Regions from separate parts of the Brevibacillus composti genome, predicted to be linked through region 1. Evidence: riboswitches for the same ligand, from Rfam matches in the RefSeq annotation. Region 1 holds a riboswitch; each other region holds the start of a gene.
What was found. A riboswitch is a leader RNA that binds a small molecule or an ion and turns the genes downstream of it on or off. The one in region 1 is predicted to bind cyclic di-AMP.
Positions count from the first base shown of each region.

Region 2: it holds a riboswitch for cyclic di-AMP, as region 1 does, so the genes downstream of both, JD108_RS11995 (CAP domain-containing protein) here and JD108_RS03600 (hypothetical protein) in region 1, are expected to answer to the same signal.
Region 3: it holds a riboswitch for cyclic di-AMP, as region 1 does, so the genes downstream of both, JD108_RS18435 (C40 family peptidase) here and JD108_RS03600 (hypothetical protein) in region 1, are expected to answer to the same signal.

Region 1 covers NZ_CP066308.1:684,336-690,210, forward strand. The annotation lists gene JD108_RS03595 (ATP-binding protein) at 1-665, opposite strand, end outside; cyclic di-AMP (ydaO/yuaA leader) riboswitch at 1,226-1,387, shown strand; gene JD108_RS03600 (hypothetical protein) at 1,499-1,906, shown strand; gene JD108_RS22755 (potassium-transporting ATPase subunit F) at 2,068-2,145, shown strand; gene kdpA (potassium-transporting ATPase subunit KdpA) at 2,178-3,860, shown strand; gene kdpB (potassium-transporting ATPase subunit KdpB) at 3,874-5,875, shown strand, end outside.
Region 2 covers NZ_CP066308.1:2,326,809-2,332,683, reverse strand. The annotation lists gene def (peptide deformylase) at 1-183, shown strand, start outside; gene JD108_RS12005 (homoserine dehydrogenase) at 236-1,252, shown strand; gene JD108_RS12000 (hypothetical protein) at 1,319-1,465, shown strand; gene JD108_RS11995 (CAP domain-containing protein) at 1,596-2,345, opposite strand; cyclic di-AMP (ydaO/yuaA leader) riboswitch at 2,353-2,512, opposite strand; gene JD108_RS11990 (cold-shock protein) at 2,873-3,076, shown strand; gene JD108_RS11985 (phosphotransferase family protein) at 3,198-4,133, shown strand; gene JD108_RS11980 (Na-translocating system protein MpsC family protein) at 4,381-4,806, shown strand; gene JD108_RS11975 (Na-translocating system protein MpsC family protein) at 5,078-5,554, shown strand; partial or broken gene JD108_RS22585 (PAS domain S-box protein) at 5,526-5,696, shown strand; gene JD108_RS22580 (histidine kinase dimerization/phospho-acceptor domain-containing protein) at 5,713-5,875, shown strand, end outside.
Region 3 covers NZ_CP066308.1:3,658,055-3,663,929, forward strand. The annotation lists gene JD108_RS18420 (class I SAM-dependent methyltransferase) at 1-441, opposite strand, end outside; gene JD108_RS18425 (PspA/IM30 family protein) at 504-1,226, opposite strand; gene JD108_RS18430 (LiaF transmembrane domain-containing protein) at 1,303-1,713, opposite strand; cyclic di-AMP (ydaO/yuaA leader) riboswitch at 2,031-2,171, shown strand; partial or broken gene JD108_RS18435 (C40 family peptidase) at 2,177-2,707, shown strand; gene JD108_RS18440 (response regulator transcription factor) at 3,055-3,774, shown strand; gene JD108_RS18445 (sensor histidine kinase) at 3,775-5,145, shown strand; partial or broken gene JD108_RS18450 (GNAT family N-acetyltransferase) at 5,298-5,519, shown strand; gene JD108_RS18455 (cytochrome P450) at 5,572-5,875, opposite strand, start outside.

The sequences.
Region 1 (5,875 bases):
TCGGTCCGAAGCGGAATAAAATAACCCGGAGATTCGTTCAAACGCGAAATTTCCATTCCGGCCGTCTCGACGTGCTCAAACACTCGCTTTGCGATAGACATTTCCGTATTCTCTTGCCTGCAGTCAGGAAGATCGGCAGACTCATGGGCAAGTTTCAGGGTATTCTGGTCATCCGCCAAATAGATCGCGATTTCTGTGTCAAGGGTCTGCGAAACTTGTCGGGAAAAATTGTCCAGCATGGAATGGATGTCCGCGATCGCGCTCATCTGCTTGCTAAGCGCGTACAACGCAGCTGTGTGAGCTTCCCTTTGCTTGGAAAAGAGGACCTGCTGCTTCAGCTTGGCCGCTAGGCTGGCCGTTAATGCTGCCACCGCCAAATAGACGCCAAATGAAACCAGATAGCGCAAGTCTGATACGGTAAAGCTCAGTACAGGAGGCACGAAGAAGAAATCAAAGGCTAAGACACCCAGGATCGCCGCGTAGAAAGCAGGACGCAGTCCCCCGAAGACGGCATTGAAAAGAACCGGGAGTAAATAGATAAGAGCAATATTGACCAAGTCAAAAGCAAGACCAAACGGTTTTAATACCATGGTCATGAGAGCGATCAGCAAAGTCGTGCTTACGTACGATCGCAACGAAATCCATACCGCATTCCATTTATGCATAGCAAAACACATCCTGCTCTTTTTTGTGTCTCTCCTCTCTAGGTTACTGTAAAAAAAGAGTAAAATAAACCGGTACTGGGCGTAAAAATTTCGTAAAAATGATTGAAAAACCTCAAAATAATGAGTAAATACGAGAAAAATGAAGATCTTCTGCCAGGGTCATGAATTCCCAAACATAAAGCACTCTTTTTAAGCGGATATACAATATGCTTCACTTTACAGTTTTTTTGTCTCGGAGTAACATACGTCCATGAATTGAATTGTTTTTCATTTACAGTTGCTTAATTGTGACTCAGGAACAAGAGGGAACCAACTACGGATCAGTGCTTGTGTGAGAGCAAGTCAACCGGATCCGTAAGGGATGAATTCCCCCGCTTATACGAAGCTTAAGCAGGGGCAGGGCGACTCTCACCGCCCGAATCCATAAGCAAAACTCGTAAATGCGGAAGCAGCTCTTTTCAAAAGTGTGGCCCTTGTAGAGAGAGGATGATGAAGCTTGTGATCGTAAGTTTCGACCACAGTGCTTATGCCTCTGTGGTGTTTCGTGAACATGATAATCATCGTTTCAATCGCTGAATTCTTCAATTAACACGAAGGAGCGGGGGAACCAATCGAAGCCGGTCTTGTCGGCTTCATGGGGTGAATCGCCGGTAAATCCGGCGTAGGGCGACTCTTACGCCCGAATCCGACAGCTAACCTCGTAAGCGTCTTTAAGAGAGGCAACAATTGTCGTGATTAGACACGGTGTTTTTTCGTGCCTAAGAAGCTGACGAAGAGTTCCTCTTCCGAAAGCTTCTTTTTTGTTGCCTGTACCAGGATGGAGGAGATTGGCTATGGAAGCTCAAGATGAGTTTGTACTCGTCTCTGCGCCCAACAAAACCGGGGAGCAGTTTATTAAAGCGTTGCGAATCAAAGGAATAACTTATGCAGCGATTACCAATCATGAAACAGAGAAGTCGAGATTGACACATTTGGGCGTCAAGCACATCTTAATGGTCGATACTGTAGACCGGGAAACCTGGCTCATTCCAGAGTTACCGGTAGGGAAGGTGTACTTGTTTGAGTCAAGTTTGCCCTTGATTTGCCGATACATTCAGATCTGCCGATCCTGGACAGGCAAGCCGATCTATATCATCACCGGCAGCAACAATGCAAGACTCATCTACAAAGGACTTGGCGCTAGCTATGTCATTTACACCCGCAGCGATGATGTTTCGTTTCTGCTTGATAACGAAAGCTGAATCCATATCAGGCAAACGTACCGGGTACATGCTTGAAGGGAGGGATGATCATTCATGATGGATATCGCAATGATTTTAACACTAGGTGGCGTATATGGATTGTTTTGCTTATTTTTAGCTTGGTGCGGACGAGTTGCAGGTGAATCGGGGGGAGAACGCTCATGATAATAGTTGCTGTTTTTACGGTTTTGATTTTTTTATATCTCGTTTTTGCTTTGGTGAATCCCGAAAAATTTTAATATGATCTGTATATGTTTGAGGAGGGCATGAAATGGCCATTTTGCAACTGGTAGCGGTCATTGTGATTTTAGTTTTTTTGGTCAAACCTTTGGGGGCATACATCTTTCATGTATTTTCCAATGAACCCAACCGGACCGACAAAATATTCGGACCGATTGAAAGGTTGATCTACGGACTGACCGGTTTGAAAAACCGCGCTGAAATGAGCTGGAAACGATACACGCTCAGCTTGATATTGACCAACGTTATTTTGGTGGCGGTCAGTTATTTGATTTTACGCATCCAGAAATGGCTGCCGATCAACCCGAACGGCATCGATAACATGGAGTCAACGCTTTCTTTCAATACGGTCATCAGCTTCATGACGAATACGAACTTGCAGCATTACAGCGGCGAAACAGGATTGTCCTATTTCTCGCAAATGGCTGTTATTATGATGATGATGTTTACATCAGCGGCATCCGGCATCGTCGTAGCGATCGCGTTCATTCGCGGTTTGACAAGCAAAGGGAAAACGCTCGGCAACTTCTTCACCGATTTTGTCAAAGCGCACACCCGTTTGCTTATCCCGATGGCGATCATCGTGACGCTGGCGCTGGTGGCTTTAAAGGTGCCGCAAACGCTTAGTCCGACCGTTCAAGCGACAACGATTGAAGGCGAGACACAGCTAATTGCAATCGGTCCGGTGGCTTCCCTCGTATCGATCAAGCACCTGGGAACGAATGGGGGCGGATTTTTCGGTGTCAATTCATCGCATCCGTTTGAAAATCCGAGTCCGCTCACGAACGTGATTGAAATGCTGTCGATGTGGTGTATTCCGGCCGCATTGACGTATACATTCGGCAGATTCGCGCGAAATCAAAAACAAGGCTGGGTGATCTTCAGCGCGATGCTTATCTTGTTTGTCGCCTTCCTCTCGGTTGTGTACACGTCGGAACTGCGGGGGAACCCGGCACTGAATGCGCTCGGAATCGACGCTTCGCAAGGAAGCATGGAAGGTAAGGAAGTCCGGTTCGGGATAGCGCAGTCGGCCTTGTTTACAACGGTTACGACCGCGGCGACAACAGGTACGGTCAATAATATGCATGATACCTTGACGCCGCTGGGTGGTCTGGTGCCGCTTTCGCAAATGATGCTGAACTGTGTATTCGGCGGTGACGGCGTCGGGCTGGTCAACATGCTTATGTATGCGATATTGGGCGTCTTCCTTTGCGGACTAATGGTTGGCCGTACGCCGGAATTCATGGGGCGCAAAATCGAAGCCCGGGAAATGAAACTAGTCGCCATCGCTATTTTAGCTCACCCGCTTATTATTTTGGCGCCCTCGGCAATCGCCTTTTTGACGGATTTGGGGAAAGGGGCCATCAGCAATCCCGGCTTCCATGGCATCTCGCAGGTACTGTATGAATATACGTCTTCCGCCGCGAACAACGGTTCCGGCTTCGAAGGTTTGGGCGACAATACGACGTTCTGGAACGTTTCTACGGGACTTGTCATGCTGTTCGGACGTTACATTTCTATTGTGGCACTGCTCGGCGTAGCCGGTTCCCTGGCGGCGAAACAATGGGTGCCTGAAACGATCGGAACGTTCCGCACGGACACCAAATTATTTGCGGGTATTCTCGTCGGTACCGTACTGATTATCGGAGCTTTGACCTTTTTGCCCGCCCTTGTTCTGGGTCCGATCGCAGAGCATTTGACGCTCCTGAAATAGAAGAGGTGAGATCATGAATACGAAACAAAAAAACATGTTGTCCGCCGAGATCGTAAAAAAGGCGATCTTGGACAGCTTTATCAAATTAAATCCGGTTGTCATGATGAAAAATCCGGTCATGTTTGTCGTCGAAGCAGGAACGTTCGTCGTGTTGTTAATGACGTTGTTTCCGGGCTACTTCGGTACCGAAGGACGAGTTGGATTTAATCTGGCGGTTTTTCTAATTTTGCTATTTACCGTGCTGTTCGCCAACTTCGCCGAGGCATTGGCTGAGGGCAGAGGAAAAGCGCAGGCCGACACTCTCAAGAAGACGAAAAAAGAAATCATGGCCAATAAAGTAATCGGCAACAGTGTGAAGGTGATTCCGTCCACGGAACTGCGCAAAGGCGATGTTGTAATTGTCTCGCAAGGGGAGATGATTCCGGGTGACGGGGAGGTCATTGATGGGCTCGCTTCCGTGGACGAGTCAGCCATTACCGGCGAATCCGCTCCTGTCATCAAAGAAGCAGGCGGCGATTTCAGTTCGGTAACCGGCGGCACGCGGGTCGTTAGCGACCGGATAACCGTACGGATTACAAGCGACCCTGGCGAATCGTTCATCGATCGGATGATCGCATTAGTCGAAGGCGCAAAGAGACAAAAAACGCCAAACGAAATCGCGCTGAATACCCTGCTTGTCAGCCTGACCCTGATTTTCCTGATCGTTGTGGTGACATTGGCGCCGATGGCCGATTATCTTGGAATCAAATTGGAGATTCCCGTTCTGATTTCGCTGCTGGTATGTCTCATTCCAACAACGATCGGCGGTTTATTATCCGCAATCGGTATTGCCGGGATGGACCGAGTAACCCGTTTCAATGTACTGGCCATGTCAGGGAAAGCGGTGGAAGCGGCAGGCGACATCGATACGATGATTTTGGACAAAACAGGTACAATCACGTTTGGGAACCGGATGGCCAGCGAGTTCATCGCGGTTGGGGATACGACCGTAGAGACGGTAGCCGAATGGGCAGCCGTCAGTTCAGTGAAGGATGAAACACCCGAAGGCCGATCCGTACTCGAACTCATGAAAAAAGAAGGGTATACGTATCCAACGAATGCGGCTGAAGGTGCGGAATTCATAGAATTTAAAGCGGAAACTCGCATGAGCGGTATCGATTTGCCGAATGGACGAAAAGTTCGCAAAGGCGCGGTTGACGCAGTCAAGGCTTGGGTCAGTGCACAAGGAGGGGTTATTCCCACCGATTTGGAACAAAAAGGGAACGCGATCGCATCGGAGGGCGGAACGCCGCTCGCCGTTGCCGTCGACAATCGAATTTACGGACTCATTTATTTGAAGGATACGGTGAAGCCCGGCATGCGGGAGCGTTTCGATCAGTTGCGAAAGATGGGAATCAAAACGATCATGTGTACAGGAGACAACCCGTTGACAGCAGCGACAATCGCACGAGAGGCCGGGGTGGATGACTTTATCGCCGAGAGCAAGCCGGAAGACAAAATTGCCGTGATCAAGCGGGAACAGGCGGCCGGTAAGCTGGTAGCCATGACCGGAGATGGAACGAACGATGCCCCGGCACTCGCGCAGGCGGATGTAGGACTTGCGATGAACAGCGGCACGACGGCAGCCAAGGAAGCGGCCAACATGGTCGATCTTGACTCCGATCCGTCGAAGATCATTGAAGTCGTAGCGATCGGCAAGCAACTGCTAATGACGCGCGGCGCTCTGACCACCTTCAGCGTGGCGAACGACATCGCCAAATATTTTGCCATTATCCCGGCCATGTTCATGCAGGCGATTCCGGAAATGAACGTATTGAATGTAATGGGACTCGGATCACCAATGTCGGCCATTTTGTCGGCGCTTGTGTTTAATGCGATCATTATCCCGTTGCTTATTCCGTTGGCCATGAAGGGCGTTGCCTACAAACCGATGAGTTCCGCCCAATTGCTCAGCCGGAACCTGCTTATTTATGGATTGGGCGGTGTCATCGCGCCGTTCGTCGGGATTAAATTGA
Region 2 (5,875 bases), 1.6 Mb from region 1:
GAAGAGAAGATCATCGAAGCCGAAGGTTTTTTGGCCCGCTGCATTCAGCATGAAGTGGATCATCTCCACGGCATCCTTTATATCGATTATGTAAACGAGCTGTACTCAAATCGCAGCGGGAAAAAACTGAAGCCGGCCGATGCGGCCCCGATTCTCGCACAGCGTATCCCGATCATTCGCTGACGCAAGAGACGTATTGAAGAATGTCCAGGTTTACCAAAGGGAGGAACACACTGTGAAAAGATGGGATGTCATCATCTCCGGTTATGGTACCGTCGGCAGGCAAGCAGGCAGGTTGCTGTTGGAGCGGCAGGAGCGGTATCGGAAGAGGTATGGAGCGGACGTGCGGATCGTCGGGGCATTGCGCTCGGCAGCCGGTTCGTATGACGCCGACGGTTTGACTTTGGATCAGCTGCGTGCGTTTTCCGCCGATGCGGGAGCGGGAAGACCGGAGTGGACTGGAGCCGATTTTCTAGAGTCGTGCGCGTATCACGTGCTCATCGAAGCGGGCCCCTCCGATATCCAGACAGGGGGGCATGCCCTCGAAGCGATGCGGGCAGCCCTGGGGGGAGGGAAGCATGTGATCGCGATCTCCAAGGGAGCGCTGGTCGCGGATTATCCCGGACTGTCCGCGCTCGCCCGCGAAAACGGCGTCCAGCTCAAGGTGAGCGGAGCGACAGCGGCTGCCCTCCCCACCGTTGATTTGCTGGCGTACAATTTGGCCGGTTGCGAGATATCCTTGATGGAAGGGATATTTACCGGAACGGCCAACTATGTGCTCACAGCCATGATGGACGAGCGACTGTCGCTGACGCAAGCGATCGAGCGGGCCCAGCAAATGGGGATCGCGGAGCCTGATCCCCGCTTTGACCTGGAGGGATGGGACACGGCCTGCAAACTGACCATCCTCGCCAATGCGGCATTCGGTGCCCCGCTCCGACTGTCGGACGTAAAGAGGGAAGGGATCGAGCAGCTGACTCACGAGCAGCTCGCCGCGTGGAGAGCTGCCGGACTTGTTCCCAAGCTGGTCGGCCGCCTGCAATCCGCGCAGGGAAGAGTGGAGGCGGCGGTTGAGCTGAGACTGTTGGAGCCGACGCATCCATTTGTCCACGTGCGGGGCACGACCAAGGCGGTCCGGGTGGAAACGGACACGATGGGAGAGCTGCTCGTCATCGGAGGTAAATCCGATCCGGTCGCGGCCGCAGCCGCTGCGCTGAAGGACTTGGAGCATCTCCTGCAGCAGTCCGGATAAATCGGCGCATACCATCCTCGCGGGTGCAAATACTACTTGCAGGTCGGACTCTCGAGGAGGCATCCCATGGACAAACAGCGAAACAAAGACAAAGACGTCAGCGTTGAGTTGCAACAGGTGGGAGCATACGCGACCAAACAGGAGATGCACGACACGAAGATTCCCTTGTTCGAGGACAAGGCGGACAACAACTGCGCTCCATGTCAGGAGTAGGTTCGTGCAGCAGGGAAAAGCCGGAAGCCTGTCCGGCTTTTTCTCTTTATGCGGTGAAAAGAATTTCCCTGCCCATACAAAAAAACCGAGCTGCGATTCCGCCGACTCGGTTTTTCCTCATTCTGTTTCATTATCCCGTGAATTCTTGGACCCAGTAGCCATTCTGATAGCCTACACCGATCTTGGTGAAGTTCGGGTTCAGAATGTTTTTGCGGTGTCCGTCACTGTTCATCCATTGCTGCATGACTTCTTGCGGACTGCGCTGACCCATGGCGATATTTTCACCGGCGGTCATGTACTGGACGCCAAAACTCTTCATCATGTCGAAAGGAGAGCCGTAGGTCGGGCTGTTATGGTCAAAATAATGGTTTTGATCCATGTCAGCCGCTTTTGCCAGCGCTACTTTTTCCAGAGCCGCATCATAGGCAAGCGGCGCCAATCCTGCTTTGGCACGCTCCTGGTTTACCAGATTGGCAACCTCACGGGCAAACTGGGAGGAAGCTTCAGCAGATTTGCCTGCTTGCGCTGGTGCAGGTTGTTGGACCGGTGCTTTGGCAGGTTGCTGAACCGGTTGTTGAACAGGCTGTTGCACCGGTTTTTGAACCGGCTTTTGAAACGGTTTTTGTACCGGTTGCTGAACCGGCTGTTGTACCGGATATCCCGTCCATTGGAAGTAAGTCGGATAGGACCAGTTCCAGTTGGATCCTTGGTTCGATGTTTGGAACTGTTTCAAAGATTGGGAATTCAGTACATATGGAAGCCACTGTCCTTGACTTGGATCCATTTTCACAGGGCAGGTGGCAGCAAATGCTGATGTCGATACAGAGGTAACTGCCAATCCCAAAGCAATCGCGATGATAGATCTGCCAAATGGTTTCATGTTCTCATCGTCTCCTTTTCTTCGCCTACGAGGTTAGTTGTCGGGTTTGGGCTGAGGATACAACCCATCACATTCGGTGATTCACCCCAATGCAGAGACAAGTCATCTCGGCAAAATAGATGTCCCCCGCACTTCCCGCTTTTGGGAAGTTTCGGCTTGTTTGTTTGGCCCTACTAGGATAACAAGAGTCGATAGAGAAAGAAACCTGTAAATCTTGCCAAGGTGACTCCTCGATTTGCATTCTGTTGCCAAATCAAGTAAGATGAAGAGACTTGAATAACAACTGTGGAAACTCTGATTCACACTGGCGCGGTCTTCGGAGCCGCAAGGATGGAAGAGAGGTAGGGCTTTCGTCGTTTTGGATACAGCATAGACGAAACCTTGTGCAATAGATAAAAATGAAGGCACCTGTTAGAGGGAAGCTATTCTTCATTTTCCTTGCTGACATGTGTTTTTTTCTTTTTACATGAAGCTTTTCAGGTTTGCACATAATACTGTTGGAAAACTGTTGGAGGTAGGTTACCGATATGGAAACAATTGGCACAGTAAAATGGTTTAATGCAGAAAAAGGTTTCGGGTTTATTCAAGTGGAAGGCGGGGAAGACGTATTCGTGCACTACAGCGCGATCCAAGGGGAAGGTTTCAAAACCCTTGACGAAGGGCAGCGCGTGCAGTTTACCATTGTCCAAGGCAACCGTGGTCCGCAAGCGGAGAACGTGGTAAGGCTGTAAAGAATCCCCGTGTCAAAAAGCAACTGTCACCCAGACAGTTGCTTTTTTGATCGATCCAAACCATCCTGAGCGTTTTATGGTACAATGTTCTTCCATAAGCTGGATGGGAAGGGGGGTTCCTGTGGAGGAGAAGATCAGCGCATGGCGTGAATGGATCCCGTCTCTCGCCGATGCGACGCAAATTACACCGATTCGGGATGGCTTTTCGTTTGACCGCAAATACCTGGTGATACACCGGGACGGTCGAAAGCTGCTGCTGCGAACAGCGGAACTTCGGCATTATGATGGTAAACGAGCTGAATATGAAGTCATGCAAGCGATCCGAAAGTACGACGCAAAAAGTCCCATTCCGCTGGAAATGGGGAAAATCATGCCGCTGGGTCTCTGCTATTACATCCTCAGCTACATCGAAGGCGAGGATGCGCGCCGCGTATTGCCGCAATTGACCCCATCGGAACAGTATCAAATCGGCTGGGAAGCCGGTCAGACGTTGGCAAGGCTTCATCGACATCCCGCACCTGCAACCACTGGTCCATGGTATGAGCGGATTGTGAACAAAACGAAGGGCTATGTCGATGCCTACCGAACCTGTGGCATCAAAATCAGACATGATGAAAAGATCATAACCTTCCTGGAAGACAACAAGCATTATCTGCAGGATCGCCCCAATCAATTCCAACATGATGATTATCACGTAGGCAATCTGATCGTATCAGGCAGAGCATTCGCAGGCGTGATCGATTTTAACCGCTTCGACTGGGGCGACCCGCTCCATGATTTTTGCAAATTGGCTTTGTTCAGCCGAGAATGCAGCGTCCCGTTTTCGGCAGGGCAGATTGCCGGCTACTTCGGGCGGGAGAGAATCCCGGAGCTTTTTTGGAAGCTTTACGCGATGTATGCCGCGATCAGTGTCTTTTCGTCGATCGTCTGGTCCGTCCGCGTGACGCCGGATAAAGTGGAGGAGATGCGACATCGTCTGCTCGCTCTATGTGAAGACCACGATGATTTTGACAGTTGCATCCCCGCTTGGTACCGAAACTGGGGAATGAGCGAATGACTTGAACAAGTTTCTCGGTTTGTGCCAAAAATTTACCGTAACTGTGATATAGTAAAATAGGGGGAAGGACAGAACGCCTTTTCCGTAACAAAAGAGGACTGATGGTGTGGAGACAAAAGTGCAAGCAGATCTAAGCAGTTATGTCGGACGGGTGCTTCGCGATCACTTTGGGAAAGGGCCAGAATCCGTCTTTGTTTCCATAGGGCATACTTTTATCACGTTCTAACTGCGGAACTTCCTTTCTCCGATGGAAAGGATCTTGCTCCAGCAGGACGAAATCTTCACAATCGGAAAGACCAGAGACCTGCTGATGAAGAATCTGATGCCGGAGCTTGTCGCGTATATGAAGATCGCGACCGGCGTCGAGATACGCGAGGTCTACTATGACTGGAGCTTGCATAATAAGTCAGGAGTCATCGTAGCGATTTGCAGCGAGCCGATCCCCTTCTCTCCCGAGATCATCGAAGAGTATCACGGAAAAGAACGAATCCATGAAGAAATCAACAGCATCAGCATGCAAGTGCAGAAATATCCCGAGGAGATCTTCTCCTACCAAACCAAGAATCGCCGCACAATCATCGTGGTTCGCAGCGGCATTCTGGTCGCCATCGAGAAAGAACTGATCCGTCTTGGCTTTAGGGAGACGCTCAAGATTGCCAAGAGGGAATTTTGATATTTTCGCCGATTGGGATTTTGACCTCGACAAAAGTGTCATTGTATTTATTGTCAACCCGACTACATAAACTGGTGGAAGTGTACGAGACATCCTCGTCCTGAGGGTGAGCTGGTCATGAGCCGGAATAGCAGCTTTTCCAAAGCTGACTGTTCCGGCTTTTTTACTTCCACCTAAAAAGGAATGAAAAGATGGAAAGTGTTGTACAGCAGACAGAAATCAGCAGCTATATTGGGAAAATCCTTCGTGAGCATTTTGGCAAGGGGCCGGAATCCATTTTTGTTTCCGGGCCGGACACACGTATCTCACCGTCTACATCCGCAACTTTTTATCACCGATCGAACAGGTTTTGTTGGAACAGGGACAGGAGAGAACCGTACAGACCATCAGGGATGCGCTGATGAAAAAACTATTGCCGGAAATCAAAGCATACATAAAAAAAATCACGGAGAGGGATCTCGTCGAGTTTTACTACGACTGGAACTTCCAGCAGATGTCCGGTCTGCTGCTCGGGATCAGCTCCACGCCTTTTTTCATGGGCCCTGCTTTCTCTGAGGAGTACGAAGGGAAGGAAACCTTGCACAGGGAGATGTACCTGCATCATGAACACGTACACCGCAAGCCGACAAAAGCTTGTTGGTGTTCTGCTTGGGCCATGAACAGGGCGGCGCGCGAAAAGCATAACGCTTGTCACTCATTCGTGGAGAGGTGCGATTGGCATGAAAAATGGAGTGGATACGCAAAGTGATATCCTTTTTCTTCAGACATTTGCCTATGCGTCGATCGGTACGGCGATTGTTGGCCTGGACGGTCGGCTGGTAAAAGTAAACCAATCCTTTTGCAACATGATCGGATACGCCGAAGAGGAGTTGCTCGCCTGCACCTATCAGGAGCTGGCCCATCCCGATGATCTCGCGGTCGATCAAGAATTACCGGAAACAATTGTTGAGCGGAAGGATCGACTCCTACCAGATGCGAAAGCGTTTGGTATCAAAGGAAGGGGAGCTTTTTTGGGTCTTGCTGCACAACAACCTGATTCGCGACGAGCAAGGGGATCCGCAGTATTTTC
Region 3 (5,875 bases), 1.5 Mb from region 1:
TTGAAACGTAATGAACAAACCACCCGGAACCAGTGCGGATTGCACCTGATCCAAGATGCCTGTGCGCAATTCTTCCGGGAAATTGGCAAACGGAAGTCCGGAGATGATGGCATTTGCCTTTCCGATCCCGGCATTCTCCCGATACTCATTTATTTTCAGGGCTTCATCCCAAATCGTCATATCCGGAAAACGGCGGATCAGCATATCGCGGAACAGCGGATCTCGTTCGACCGCCACATAGGTGGCATCCGCCCGTTTCTTTTGCAGGATGCTCTGCGTAAAGACGCCGGTTCCCGGCCCGAGCTCGATGATCACATCGGACTGGTCCCAGTTGACGCTGCGGAGCATCTGTTCACATAAAAAGCGCGAGCTCGGAATAATGCTCCCGACGCGCCCCGGTTCGGCAAAAAATCTTCGTAAAAAGACCATAAAGTCTGCCAAGGATAGAACCTCCTAGGGGAAAAGCAGCCTGTTACACAGGCTGCCTGGTTGCCACATTTATTCTACACAGAAGGTTTATCTTCCTGTTTTGGCGCTTCTGCTTTCACTGGAGGTGCATCCTTTTTCTGTTGCAGGGAAGCTTTGATTTGCGCCAATTCTTCGTCCAGATCATTTTTTTCCAGCGCGTCGAGAGACTGTTCCAGGCCGGCAGTCGTTTGCCGCCATTGGCCGCTCAGATTGGCCTCTGCTTCCATCCGCAGGACTTTTTCCTCCATGCGCTGAAAGCCCTTGCCCGCTGTCTGGGTGCCGATGCCCACGATCGCATGGTTGACTTGCTTTTGCGTTTTGGCGACCTGTGCACGGGCCATCAGCGTGAACTTCTTCGCTCTCATCTTATAGAATTCTTCTTTCAGCTCAGCCAGCTTTTCACGCATCTGCTGGGCGGCCTCGGAAGCGGTCTGGTACAGTGTCTCATATTCCTGTGCGCGCAGCTCGTACTGCTTCTTGTCGGCCAGAGCGCGGCGGGCGAGCAGGTCCTCCCCTTCGACGAGGGCGAGCTTCACCTGACGATCGCGCTTCTCCGCGAGTGCCACGGCTTCCTCCCATTGTTGGCGGAATTTTTTCTCCAAAGCAACCTGTTTGGCTACTGCCACCTCTACTTGACCAATCTCCACTTCCATATCTCTCATATACTGATTCAGCATGACTACCGGATCTTCCATCGAATCCAGGACGTCATTCACCGATGCTACTGTCAAATCACGCAGTCTTTTAAAGATACCCATTGTTAGGTTCCTCCTTATCATATCACTTGCATTCTTGGTTACGCCAAGTTTTTTGGCGAAGGGTGCTGCTCGCGGATCAATACGGCTGTTTCTGGGTAGTTTGGCGTTCCCACCGATCCAAAGCGTCTTCCTTTAATACCTGCTGCGCCCACTGTCTTTCCCATCGTGTCGGCATGTGTTCGTCTGACTTGTCTCGGCGGCGGATCAGGCGATAGCCCAGGTAAATCACTCCAATCGCGAGTATGACGTTGAACAGCAGATGCAGCTTGCCGATCATCATTAACAGCCCGAACAGAAAGACCAGTATCCCAAAGAAGCGGGAACCGGAACCTTTGATGACCTTGCGGGCTCCGTATAACATGATCAGCCCGGGGATCAGCACACCGAGGAAATGGCCGCCGTCGATGCCCAGAAGATCCAAAAGCACAAATCCTCCGGTCAACAGGAGAGCCAGTCCCAAGAGCACCTTGCCAGACCGCTCGTTCATATCATTCCTTCCCTCCAATCGTCTTGATTGTTGTGTTGCGGGTATGGCGTGAACCTTATGACCTCATTGTAGACGGAGAAGGTATTCGGGATAACGGGCGTGCGGTTGGTTTTCGTCTCCGTCCCGGGACGGATGCCGTGTCCTTCCTCGACCGGACGGGCTTCCGTCCCCCTTTGGACAAGCTGCGTAGACGAACATCCTCGTCGCGTTCGTTACAGCGTATGACAAAATTTTGTGACAAATTTGTGAACAAACAAGGCTAAAAAAAGGAAATACCGGCGTCATGGTGAACTATGTGGAGGTGCGTGTAAAAAAACATCGATAAATAGCCGAATTCCGCTCGCGGAAACGGGGGACCCACTTTACTTTGGGGTGAATGGCTGCCATCTCGGGCAGTCTAGGGAAATCCTTTCAACCGAACCCTTCAGCTAACCTCGTAGGCTCAGGAGAGGAGCAGTTTCTTTTGCGCAAGACGGTAGTTTCTTTATTGATTGCCGGATTGCTTGCAATGGGTACCGTCCCAGCACATGCTCAGGAGGGCCCCCCCCTGATGACTGTCGTCAAAGACCTTTACGGTGTCCCTTACAAGTCTTCCGGAACCACGAAAAAGGGTTTTGACTGCTCCGGTTTTACACGCTATGTATTTGAAGCGCTCGGTGTAGACTTGCCTCACAACTCCGCTTCCCAATACCAGGTAGGCCAGCCTGTAAGCCGCAAAGACTTGCAGCCGGGCGACCTCGTTTTCTTCAAGACGAACGGGCGAAGCATCTCGCATGTGGGCATCTACATCGGAAATGACACGTTTGTGCACTCGGAGTCTGGCAGGGGTGTCGTCAACACCAAGCTGAGCGACCCCTACTACTGGAGCAAGCGTTTTGTCGGAGCGAAGCGGATTTCATCCGTGCATCTCCAGGCAAATGCCATCCCGACAGCCGCTCCGGCCGCCAAGAAAGCGGTACAAGCAGCTTCCACACCTGAACAGCCCGTGCAGCAGGCACAGGCGGGAGCCGCTCAAGCAGAAGCGCCACAACCTGAGCAACAGACAGCGGTACCTGCCCAAGCAGCAGACGTACCCACTCCCGAACCGCAGGCAGATGCGCCTGTCAAGTAAGATCCGTTACATGAATGAAGCCAGGGACATTAGGTCTCTGGCTTTTTCTGACGCAATTTAGTACCTGGTGTCAAGAGGAAGTGGTAGGCCCATTCGCCGCAAAGCGCCATTTTCCTGCAAGATTACGAATGGAAAGAGTTGGATTCTATGCCCTTCGTCCGGCAAACCGTGATATGATTGGATAGAGATAAGAAACCTGCTGGAGATCTGAGATTACTGGGGGAATACCTGTGAAGGAACATGTTTTGCTTGTCGATGACAATCTTGAAATCATAGAGCTGCTGGAAGAGATTCTGGTCAATGAAGGCTATGAGGTGACCTCCTCGGAAAGCGGCGAACACGCACTGCAGCTGCTGAAGCAGGGCCTGAAGCCGAATCTGATATTGCTCGATATCATGATGCCCAATATGAGCGGCTACGAGCTCTGCTCGCAGATCCGCCGCGAATCCGACCTGCCGATCCTGTTCCTCAGCGCTAAGGGGAAAGCGGTGGACAAGGTCGTCGGGTTTGAGATCGGTGCCGACGACTACATCACCAAGCCGTTTGACACGGAGGAGCTGCTTGCCCGCATCCGTGCGCATCTGCGCCGCTATGAGCGCATCCGCAAACATACGGAGGAACATTCCGACAAGGAGACGTCCAATTCCGCCATTACCGTCCTGAAGTTCAAAGGGCTGGAAATTCACAAGGAAACCTACTCTGTCTATGTGAACGAAGAGAAAGTAGATCTGTCCACCAAGGAATTTCAACTGCTTACCTTTCTCGCGGAAAACGCCGGCATCGTCTTCACGCGCGAACAGATTTACGACCGCGTCTGGGGCTATGGGTACGGCTCGCTCAATACGGTGACGGTACACATCAAGAACCTGCGGGAAAAGCTGGAGGGCGAGCGCCAATACATCAAAACGCAATGGGGGACGGGCTACGTATTCATCGGGGAGAAAGTGTAGATGAGCATTCGCAACAAGCTGTTTCTCTCGTTTTTCGCACTGATTGCGCTGAATATCCTCGTCTTCAAATTCGTCTTCGAGGACATTATCGTCGTGCAGCTGAAAACAGACCGCCACAATCAATACCGCTACGAAAAGGAAACAGCGGAAAAGGTCCGTGTCAATCAACTGCTCAGCGCGAGCAACTTCAAAGACCCCACGGACCGAAGCGAATTGGAAAAACAGCTGCCTGAGGATCTGGTCTACAAGATGGTCGTCAAGGATGCCAATGGCAACACGATCTACAGCAAGACCTCGCAGGCCTATAACCTCAAAAACCCGCCGCGCAAAACCAACCGGGAAAATACGGATTTGAAGGTCGTGGCCGAATATCACTATCAGCACGAGCCTCCCAAAAAGGGGCAGACGATCATTTACTTTTATACCGATGATTCCGACATCATGGCCACAAAAGGCGTCAGCATGATGCTCATGTATATTTACGGAAGCATCGCCCTGGTGGGATTGGTGCTGCTCGGCTTCTTCGTCCGCTGGATTCTCCGCCCGGTCAACGAGCTGTCGCGTGTCACCCAAGAGATTCGCGCCGGGAAGCGCCTGGTTTCCTTCACGTACCACTCCGAGGACGAGTTCGGCCGCCTGTTCCGCTATTTTTCCGACATGGTGGACCAGCTACGCTTCTCCGAGGAGCGGCAATCCGAAGTGATCGCCGCCATCGCCCACGATTTCCGCACGCCGCTGACGACGATCAAAGGCTATGCTTCCTATATCGCCTCCGGACGTGTTCAGGAACTGGAGCGGATCCAGAAGCAGATGAAGAAAATCGAGCAAAAAACGGATGATCTGGAAGTGCTGCTGGATGAGCTGCAGGACTTTACCACGCAAAGTACGGAGCTGAAGCTGAACGTCAAGCGCTTCAACGTAAAGAACTTCCTGAAAGGAATCATCGAGGATTATCAGGTTCGCATAAAGGAAGCTGGGCTCTACTTTCAATGCAAGCTGCGCATCTCCAATGAGCTGCACATCGAAGCAGACGAGACCAAGGTGCGCCGGGTTCTGGAAAATCTCCTGAACAATGCCATCTACTACAACAAGCCGGGCGGCTCGATCCTGTTGACCTGCGACCAGCGGGAGGGACATGTGCTGTTTTCGGTGATTGATAAAGGAGAAGGCATCTCTGCGGAAGACCTGCCCAAGGTATTCACCAAATTTTACCGGGCGGAAAAATCGCGGAACCGCAATAACGGCGGGACGGGGCTGGGTCTGACGATCTGCCAGAGCATCGTCGAACGGCACGGCGGCATGATTACGGCCAATAGCGAGCTGGGCATAGGCAGTTCCTTTTCCTTCACGATTCCCTTTTCCCAGCACTGAGTTTATATTGTTTTATAATCGTTTGATTGTTCTTTTATAATTGTTTGATAAAGTAATCGTATTAGCTTTTCGTTTTCAGTGATAAATTACCCCAAGTTCGGTATCTGGCACCAGGCGAAATCGTTGCGGTGGACAGATGCTTTTTTTTATCCCAACGGCGCGGCATCGGCAGTCTGCTCCTCAACCTGATGATCTGCCCCCTGCAGGCCAGGGGGATCGGCGAATTTTGCCTGGACAGCGGCTATAAAGAAGCGCAAAAGGTATGGAAAAAGAGATTGGGAGAGCCAAATTACGTGCTGCGCGACTACTGGGGAGAGGGCTTTGACCATCTGATTTGGAAGCGAAGCACGCGTGAAGTGCCGATCATCTTGTAGCGATAAAATAGACACGAACCTCTGACGTGGGTCCGTGTCTTTTTCTTTGTTATCAGCGGGTACGCTCCTCCAGCTTCATCATCAGCCCGCCTTTGGGGCGCAGCGTGATCAGCGGCTCCGCCTCTACCGGCTTGCCCGGATCGGCCAGCCTGAAGCGGTAGCGCTGCGCGAAGGTGGCGAGCAACAGCGCCGCTTCCATGAGGGCGAAGTTGTTCCCGATACAGACCCGCGGGCCGCCGCCAAAGGGAAAATACGCGTAGGCCGGAATGCGCTTCAGCAAATCGCCGGCAAACCGCTCCGGGATAAACTCATCCGGCCGCTCAAAATAGCGGTCGCTGCGGTGCATCACGTACTGG